4 regions of the Streptomyces sp. PSU-S4-23 genome follow, and region 2 is predicted to be linked to each of the others. Evidence: riboswitches for the same ligand, from Rfam matches in the RefSeq annotation. Region 2 holds a riboswitch; each other region holds the start of a gene.
The links. A riboswitch is a leader RNA that binds a small molecule or an ion and turns the genes downstream of it on or off. The one in region 2 is predicted to bind cyclic di-AMP.
Positions count from the first base shown of each region.

Region 1: linked by a shared signal. The riboswitch ahead of ACZ79I_RS04995 (C40 family peptidase) and the one ahead of ACZ79I_RS21390 (M23 family metallopeptidase) in region 2 are both predicted to bind cyclic di-AMP.
Region 3: linked by a shared signal. The riboswitch ahead of ACZ79I_RS16310 (transglycosylase family protein) and the one ahead of ACZ79I_RS21390 (M23 family metallopeptidase) in region 2 are both predicted to bind cyclic di-AMP.
Region 4: linked by a shared signal. The riboswitch ahead of ACZ79I_RS23125 (transglycosylase SLT domain-containing protein) and the one ahead of ACZ79I_RS21390 (M23 family metallopeptidase) in region 2 are both predicted to bind cyclic di-AMP.

Region 1 is NZ_JBVMUU010000002.1:921,861-924,052, forward strand. Features, by position in the region: gene ACZ79I_RS04990 (hypothetical protein) at 1-294, shown strand, start outside; cyclic di-AMP (ydaO/yuaA leader) riboswitch at 698-893, shown strand; gene ACZ79I_RS04995 (C40 family peptidase) at 897-1,370, shown strand; gene ACZ79I_RS05000 (DUF6328 family protein) at 1,450-1,986, shown strand; gene ACZ79I_RS05005 (ATP-binding protein) at 2,181-2,192, opposite strand, start outside.
Region 2 is NZ_JBVMUU010000002.1:4,652,986-4,655,177, forward strand. Features, by position in the region: gene ACZ79I_RS21385 (PP2C family protein-serine/threonine phosphatase) at 1-916, shown strand, start outside; cyclic di-AMP (ydaO/yuaA leader) riboswitch at 1,123-1,279, shown strand; gene ACZ79I_RS21390 (M23 family metallopeptidase) at 1,290-2,192, shown strand, end outside.
Region 3 is NZ_JBVMUU010000002.1:3,554,974-3,557,165, forward strand. Features, by position in the region: gene ACZ79I_RS16310 (transglycosylase family protein) at 217-900, opposite strand; cyclic di-AMP (ydaO/yuaA leader) riboswitch at 905-1,071, opposite strand; gene ACZ79I_RS16315 (LysM peptidoglycan-binding domain-containing protein) at 1,269-2,192, opposite strand, start outside.
Region 4 is NZ_JBVMUU010000002.1:5,044,856-5,047,047, forward strand. Features, by position in the region: gene ACZ79I_RS23120 (HAD family hydrolase) at 1-480, shown strand, start outside; gene ACZ79I_RS23125 (transglycosylase SLT domain-containing protein) at 464-964, opposite strand; cyclic di-AMP (ydaO/yuaA leader) riboswitch at 967-1,137, opposite strand; gene ACZ79I_RS23130 (CocE/NonD family hydrolase) at 1,512-2,192, opposite strand, start outside.

The sequences.
Region 1 (2,192 bases), 3.7 Mb from region 2:
GAACTCCCCCCGCTGCCCGCGCTGACCCGCGCGGAGGCCGAGTTGATCGACCGTTACCTCGATGTCGTCGACCTGCTCGGCCGTGTCAACCCGGCACACTCGGGTGACACCTACCGGGGACTGCGCGCAGCCCAGGCCCTGGTGGGCAAGGCCGCGGCCCTGCGCGACGCGCTGACGCAGATGCACCTGCGCGGGGAGCACGAACTGCACGGCCCGACCCTCGCCCGCGCCCTGCGCGTCCTCGACGGCGAACGCCGCACGGGCCGCGTCGCCCTGCCGCCCGGACCGGAATGAGCCGATCCCCCGGCGCCTCCGGGGGAATCGGCGGACAACGGCCTCGCGCCCCGGGCCGGAAGGGTGAGCCGGACAGACCGCTGCGCAGGCATGCCGGACGGACGGCCGTCCGTCCGGCGCGGCTCAAACGGGCCAAATGGTGTACCCCAGACCGGAGTAGAGACGGCTCCGGCCCCAGGCCCGCAGGAGTCGCACAACACGGCTGCCCACAGGGCGCAAGGCGGGACTCCGATGCAGGTCGGGGCCTGGTTCATGCCCTCAACTTCCCCCGAAAAGAGGGTTGTCCACCCGAACGAGTGAGTGGTGAGTAACGCCACAAATCACCGATTCCATTGTGATTTTCGGACCCTGGTAGGTGAAGATCCCTTCCTGACGACAAGCCCCCGCCACCGCGGCGGGGCGGTCCGGGCGGACGCCGAATCCTGCCGCCGCCCGGACGACCGGTCGACAGGAGTGGATCGGCAGGAGTGGAGGACCCGGCAAGGCGGGCCACCGGAGAGATCCGGACGGTCCTTGGGGTGAAGCCGCGCGAGCGGCCGGGCTACTTCGCCAGTCCGAATCCGACAGGTCATCCTTCACAGGCGGCTGACGAAGGGTTGCGCATGGCTGCGCTCAATCGTGTCCCGTCGCTGCTGACCCGGGCCGGCACCGCCTCGGCCCTCACCCTCGCCGCCGTCGGCGGCGGCATCGCTGTCCCCGGCGTCGCCACCGACGCGGCCGCCATGACACCGGCCACGAAGGCCCTCCGGGTCGCGGCGTCGAAGAAGGGTGCCCCGTACAAGTGGGGTGCCACCGGACCACGCCGCTTCGACTGCTCCGGGCTCACGCTCTACGCCTACAAGAAGGCGGGCAAGAAACTGCCCCGCACGGCCGCGGCGCAGTACAACAGGACGCACCATGTCTCGTCCTCGCACCGCAGGGCCGGAGACCTGGTGTTCTTCCACTCGGGCCGGAACATCTACCACGTCGGCATCTACGCCGGGAAGGGAAAGATCTGGCACTCCCCGAAGACCGGGGACGTGGTCAGGCTCCAGAAGATCTGGACGAAGAGCGTCTGGTACGGACGGGTGAGCTGATGCGGCCGGCGGGGCGACGGCCCGCTGCGCCGTCGCCCCGCCGTGGCGTGACCAGGGCCGTAACGGGAACTCGTGCACCATGGCCGACCGAGCTCCCCACCAGGCGCGGCGCGAGACTCCCCTGGAGCGCGCCGACCGCAATTTCGCCGAACTGCTGCAGGAACTGCGCGTCACCCAGACCGGGGTCCAGATCCTGTTCGCGTTCCTGCTGACCCTGGCCTTCACCCCGCGTTTCCCCTCCCTGGACACGGTCCAGCGCGTCATCTACGTCACGACGCTGCTCCTCTCCGCGCTGGCCGCGGCCCTGTTCACGGCGCCCGCCGCGCTGCACCGCTCGCTCTTCCAGCAGAACGCCAAGCCCGTCATCGTGCGGGTCTCCTCCCGTCTCGCAACGATCGGGATGGGCGTACTGATGCTGGCGCTCACCGGCTCGGTGCTCCTGGTGGTGGATGTGTCGCTCGGCCGGGCCGCCGGCATCGCCGCGGGCGCGGGGACGTTCCTCGTCTGCGTGGGCCTGTGGCGCGTCCTGCCCTGGCTGCTGGGGCGCGGGGTCCTGCCGGCACCACGGGATCGCGGAGCGGGAGCGGACCGGGGCGGGCCGGAACACTCCCGGTGACCGCCGGGCGGGCCGCAGCCGGTGCGGAGGGGGTGCCGCCGGGGCCGGGCACCCTGCGCGGCGTCCCGGTCGCCCACCGCACCGGCGAGGCCGGTGCCCGCGCCCCACGCCTTCCGCGTGCCGCCGCGGGGGGCCTTCGGGCGGGTGGCGGGGCCCGCCTGTGTCTGAGGGCCCGGGCCGGGCCGCCGCGGCCGTCACGGCTCCTG
Region 2 (2,192 bases):
CATCCTCGCCGTCCACCTCGGGCTCGGCGTCCTCGGGGAGGTCAACGAGATCACCGAGGCGGTCACCGTCGCGACCGTCGCCGCCCTCGCCGTCCTCCTCAACGTGCTCGTCCGCCGCAACGACAGACGCCTCGCCTCCGCCCGCGAGATCGCCGAGGCCGCCCAGCGCGCCGTGCTGCCCGAGCCCGCCGCGCGGATCGGCGGGCTCGACATCGCGGCCCGGTACGAGGCGGCGCAGGCCGACGCCTTCATCGGCGGGGACCTGTACGCCGTGCAGGACTCCCCGCACGGGGTACGGCTGGTCGTCGGGGACGTGCGCGGAAAGGGCATGGGGGCCGTGGCCGCCGTCGCCGTCGTCATCGGCGCCTTCCGGGAGGCCGCCGAGCAGGAGTGCACGCTGGAGGCCGTGGCCCAGCGCCTGGAGCGGGCGCTGTCGCGCGAGGGCGTCCGGCGCGGCGGACCGGACGCCCTCGAGGGGTTCACCACCGCCGTCCTCGCGGAGATCCCGCACGGCCGTGACACCGTCCGCGTCGTCAACCGCGGCCACCCGGCCCCGCTGCTGCTGCTCCCGGACGGCACGGTGCGCGAGATCGAGCCCGACGAGCCGGCGCTGCCGCTCGGCATCGGCGACCTCGGCAGCCGGCCGGACCGTGCCGAGGAATGGGACTTCCCGCCCGGGGCGACGCTGCTGTGCTGCACCGACGGCGTCTTCGAGGCGCGTGATGCGCGCGGCGGGTTCTACGATCCCGTCGGCTGTCTCGCCGGCCGCGTCCGCACCGGCCCGGGCGCCCTGCTGACCGCCGTCACCGAGGACGTCGCCCGCCACACCGGCGGCCGCGCCACGGACGACATCGCCCTGCTGGCCGTGCACCGGCCCGACCGGCCCTCAGCGTCGTCACGCCATGTGAACGGATGACGCCCCTGCGCATAACAACTGATGCACCGTCAATAACGGTGGGGCCCCCGAGGCGTGGCCAAGTCGCCCCATTTAGCCCGTTCCTGGCATGAAAGTCCAGGTCAAAAGCATCAGAGATCTGATGGAACGGCTTGGAATCCGGGCCCCGCGTCTATTAACGTTCGATAACGCAGCGCGGTCGTCCCAGCCGTCACAAGAGGCGGCTCCGTGCGCGTGTGCCGAATCCCGCAAGGGAGCCGGGGAACCACCACCTTGGGGTGAATCGGGCGGAAGCCGCCGTGGCAGCACGGCCGGTGACGCCCGTAGGAGACCTTCCTGCTCCGAACCCGTCAGCTAACCCGGTAGGCCAGTAGGAAGGAAGGAGTGCGCCCACGTGGCGTCCAACGGGCCTGCCCAGAGCACCTCGTTCGCTCCGAACGGCACTCAGACGTTCGGCTTCGCACCCCGTACCGACGAGGGCCCCTGGGAGGAGTGGAACCCCACCGAGGAGTCCCTCCGCCCCGTACGCGGCCGGCATCGCGTCACCAAGCAGCGCGGGGGCGGGCTCGCGCGCAGCTCCACGGTTCTGGGCGTCGGTGTGATGGCCGCCGTCGGCGCGGGCGGCATGGCCACCGCGCAGACCGGCAAGCCCCCGGTGTCGATATCCATGCCGGACCTGTCCTCGGTCGCGGACTCGGCCAAGGCACTCCTCGGCGAGGACTCCGGCGCCCCCAAGGGCTCCGCCACCGCCCTCAGCTCCGCCGGCCTGACCACCGCCGACGCCGCCGCGGGCAGCGCGGACGCGGGCGAGGCACTGCGCGCCCGGATCCTGCAGCAGGCCGAGTCCCAGCAGGACCGGATCGACAGCGCGGCCGCACAGGCCGCCGAGGACGCCGCCGCGAAGAAGGCCGCCGAGGCCGCCGTCAAGGCGCAGGACGCCGCGGAGGCCAAGGCCGCGGCCGAGAAGCAGCAGGCGATCGAGGAGGCCAAGAAGAAGGCCGAGGCCGCGCGACTGGCCGAGCTCGCCAAGCAGTACGCGCTGCCGACCTCCTCGTACACCCTGACCTCCCGCTTCGGCGACGCCGGTTCCATGTGGTCCTCCGGCTACCACACCGGACTCGACTTCGCCGCGCCGACGGGCACGCTCATCAAGGCGGTCCACAGCGGCACCATCACCGAGGCGGGCTGGGCCGGTTCCTACGGGTACCGCACCATCCTCACCCTCGACGACGGCACCGAGCTGTGGTTCTGCCACCAGTCCTCGATCAGCGTCAGCGCGGGGCAGAAGGTGGCCACC
Region 3 (2,192 bases), 1.1 Mb from region 2:
CAGAGTGACGGTACACATTGTTTCCGCACGGAACAAAGCCCCCCGGAGAAGAGGCGGCGAACGTCACGGGACACACAGGAAAAAAGCCCCGCCCCGGTGCGTTCGGGGGAAAACGCACCGGAGCGGGGAGCCCGTGGGGCGGGGGCGGACCTCACGCGGCCTCCACTGTGGGGGCCGCGCCCGTGAGGACCCCGTCGTCCGGCTGCCGGACGGCTGTCACTTCAGGTGCAGCCGCTGGCCCGGGTAGATGAGGTCGGCGTCCTTGACGACGCCCTTGTTCAGCTGGAACAGCTTCGGCCAGCCGCCCTTGACGTCGTGCGCGGCGGCGATACCGCTGAGGGTGTCGCCCTTGACCACCGTGTACTCGCCGTCGCCCTTCGCGACCTTCGGGGCGGCGGGGGTGGCGGCGGCCTTCGGAGCGGCCGGGGCGGCCGGGCGCGCGGCCGACCGGGAGGACTGCTGCGTGGCCGGACGGGTGGCGGGCTTGGCGGCGCTCGACGAGCCGCCGCTCACCGCGCCGCTGTAGGGGGTGCTGGACAGGCCCTTGCCGCAGACCGGCCAGGCGCCCTTGCCCTGGCCCGCGAGGACCTTCTCGGCGATGGCTATCTGCTGCGCCTTGGTGGCCAGGTCGGCACGCGGGGCGTAGGCGGTGCCGCCGAACGCGGCCCACGTGGAGTTGGTGAACTGCAGGCCACCGTAGAAACCGTTGCCGGTGTTGATGGACCAGTTGCCGCCGGACTCGCACCGGGCGACGGCGTCCCACTCGGCGGCGGTGGCGGCCGAGGCGTTGCCGGCCGCGAGCAGCGGGGCGGCGATGGCGGCGCCGGTGACGCCGGCGAGCGCGATGACACGGGTGGCTTTGGACGGGCGGCGGTGCTTGCCGTTGCCGGAACACAGCATGGTTCGTTCCCCTCACCGACGCCTGCGAGGTGAGCTGTCGGGTTCGGGCCGGTTGAGTTGCCCGGCCGCGCTTGTCAGGGCGCGCGGCTTCACCCCAAGCCGTCCCCGGTCAACGTCCGGGCACGGCACTTACCTTGGGTCCCCCGCTCCTGCCTACGGCGCTTGACGCGACGACTGTTTCCGTACGGCCGCTGGCAGGATTCGGCGTGGCGGCCATGGGAGCCCGCTGAAGCGAGCGGCAAGACCGTAAGCAGTCGATCCACCGAATTTCAAAGCTGATCAGGGCGAGTGAGACCCATCTCTCACTTTCACCAAACTGGACATAGCGCACGAAGTGGGACGTGAACCACCACTCCAGCGACGGCAGTTCAGGACCGCCCCGCCGTCCCGTCGACATCGAGCGCAAGGCTCTGACCGGGGAGGATGAGGTTGGGGTCGGTGCCGACCGTCTGCTTGTTCGCGTCGTACAGCGCCGTCCACCCGCCCGTGAGGTCAAGGGAGTCGGCGATGCCCGACAGGCTGTCCCCGGGACGGACGGTGTACGAGCCGTCGTCGGCGGACAGCGGGGCGGACGAGTCGCGCGAGGCATGGCGGCCGGCCGCGTCACCGGTACGGCCGTCCAGGGCGCCCTCCTCGGCACTGTCACCGCGATGGCGGCCCGCACCGGAGTCCTCGGACTCCCCGGCACCCGAAGAGGCCCCGTTCTGATCGGACTTGTCCGAGTCATCACCGTTCGTCACACCGGCCGCCGAGTCACCGGAATCGGCTGAATCGCCGGATTCACTCGCATTCGCCTTGCTCTTACCGGAATCGGTCGTCGAGGTCGCGGAAGGGGACGAAGAGGGAGAAGAGGAAGAGGATGCCGAAGAGCCACCCGATCCGGATGATCCGGATGACTCGGACAGGCCGGAGTCGGCACCGGAGCCCGAGGCCGGACCGCCGCCGGACGCGTCGCCGGCGACCCCCGTGTCGACGTGGGCGGCGGCCGGGTCCTTGTCCAGCCCTGAGAGCAGGCCGCAGCCCGGCCACACGGAGACGCCCCGGTCGGCGAGGATCTTCTCGGCGACGGCGATCTGCTGCGAGCGGCTGGCCTGGTCGGGGCGCGGGGCGTAGTCCAGGCCGCCATAGGCGTCCCAGTCGTCCTGCGACAGCTGAAGTCCGCCGAAGCGGCCGTTGCCGGTGTCGGCGCTCCAGGATCCGCCGCTCTCGCACTCCGCGACCCGGTCCCAGGTCGTGCCGCTGGCCGCGCTCGCACCGGTGGCGCCGAGGAGCGGGATCGCGATCGCTGATCC
Region 4 (2,192 bases), 390 kb from region 2:
GACGGGGTGGACGGACTCACGCTCATCGAGCCCGGCTACCGGATGCCGCACCCCACGCTGCCCGCGGTGCGCGTCGAGCGGCGCGACGACCTGTGGTGCGAGCCCATCAGCAAGGTGCTGCTGCGCCATCCCACCTTGTCGGACGACGAGTTGGCGGTGGCGGCCCGCGGTGCGATCGGGTCCCTGGCGACGGTCACCATGTCGGGGCCCGGAACCGTCGAACTCCAGCCGTGCGGCATCACCAAGGCGACGGGGCTCGCGCTGGCGGCCGAGCATCTGGGCCTGAGCCCGTCGCGGACCATCGCCTTCGGCGACATGCCCAACGACATCCCCATGTTCGACTGGGCCGCGCACGGCGTCGCCATGGCCAACGCCCACCCCGAACTCAAGGCGGTCGCCGACGAGGTCACCCTGTCCAACGAGGACGACGGCATCGCCGTCGTCCTCGAGAGACTGTTCGGGCTCAGTAGGCGCTGTTGACGTTGTCGATCGAGCCGTACCGGTGGGCCGCGTAGTTGCAGGCGGCCGTGATGTTCGCGACCGGGTCGTAGGGGTCGTACGCCGTGCCGGGCACGTGGTACGCGCGGAAGGTCGGGTCGATGACCTGCAGGAGGCCCTTGGACGGAATGCCCTTCGCGGCGTTGGAGTCCCAGAGGTTGATGGCCCGCGGGTTGCCCGCCGACTCGCGCATCACGTTGCGGTAGATCCCGTTGTAGGAACCGGGAATCCCGTTCTTCGCCATGACGGTCAGCGACTGACGTATCCAGCCGTCGAGGCTGCCGCCGCGGTAGGTCGTGGCCGTCGCCGCTCCGGTGGCGGGTGTGGCGGCCGAGGCGCTCGTCGCGCCGACGACGGGAAGGGCGAGCACCGCGGCGGCGGTCGCCGCGACGGCGAGGGTGCGGCGGACGCGGGTGGCCTTGGACCGGTCGTTCCGACGGCGTACGGGCAGGGCGAAAGCGGGCATGTCGTTTTCCTCTCCGGCGCCTGCGAGGTGAGCTGTCGGGTTCGGGCTGGGAGGTGCCCGGCCGTGTCCTCGGTCCCGAGGGCACGGCTTCACCCCAAGCCGTTCCGGCGCGGTGTCCGGCTCGGCGACTTACCTGGGTCCCCCGCTCCTGCCGTCATCGGTGGATGGGCCCTCGAGCGGCGGCAGGATTCGGCGATCCGCTCGGGTCGAGAGGAAGGTATGCGAGGGGAGATGCCCGGAACAAGCGAGAAGTCATGGTCCGGTCGAAATGACCTTGACATTCTGCAATGTCGATGTTGATCCGCTTTGAGCTCAGCGGCCAACGCGCCCTTTGTGGACGGGAAGTTGGCTACATGACTGAAAAGAGTGGTGTCGGGGTGAGGTGACCGATTTCACTGACTTCCTCCCCGTGTTGGGGAATTTGGTAATATGGGAAATCAGATAGCAATTCGGGCAAATCGGTCAGCGATCATCCGTTCGGCGCGATCCGCTCGCGCCATCGGCTCTCCGAGTGGTGAAGCTCACAGGAAATGTGGTCCGAATACCACTAATTCGGGCATTTCACCGGCGTGGTGGAGGGGGTCACCGTGCGGGGAATCCTCGTCTCCCATGTCCGGTGGAACACCACCTCGTCCCCGTCCCTGCAGACCACCTCGTCCGAGACGACGAACTCCGCCGCCGTGCAGGCGATCCCGGAGTGCGTCTCCACCCTGGCGTCCCATCCCGTCTCCGGGCGGTGCATCCGGATCGACCGGTCCGAGCGGGCCCGGGCCGTCAACGCGTCCGCGTCCTCGACGGTGTACGTCTCCCGGGCGTCCTCGGTGACCTCGAGACCGTCGGGGTACACGAGAACACCCTCGCGGCACGGGGCGAGTTCGAGGCGCCACTCGCCCTTCGCCACGTCCCGGACCACCAGCCGGGGCGGGCGCGGCTCGTCGAGCATGGCGGGGGAGCTGATGCCCAGCGGCCGGGCGTGCTCCGGTTCCCCGAACACGATGGGCGGCCCGGACTGCGCCGTGTGCAGGGGAAGTTCGAGCCGGCTGCCCGCCGGGTCCAGGACGAGGCCCGCCTCCGAACCCGGTTGCGGCCACAGCCACGGCCAGTACACGGAGGACACGGCGAGGCGGATGCGATGGCCGGGCGGGAAGACGTGCCCGACACCGCCCAGCTCGACCGTCACGTCCTCCGTGGCACCCGGGGTCCAGGGAACCGTCCGGTCGCGGCCGTG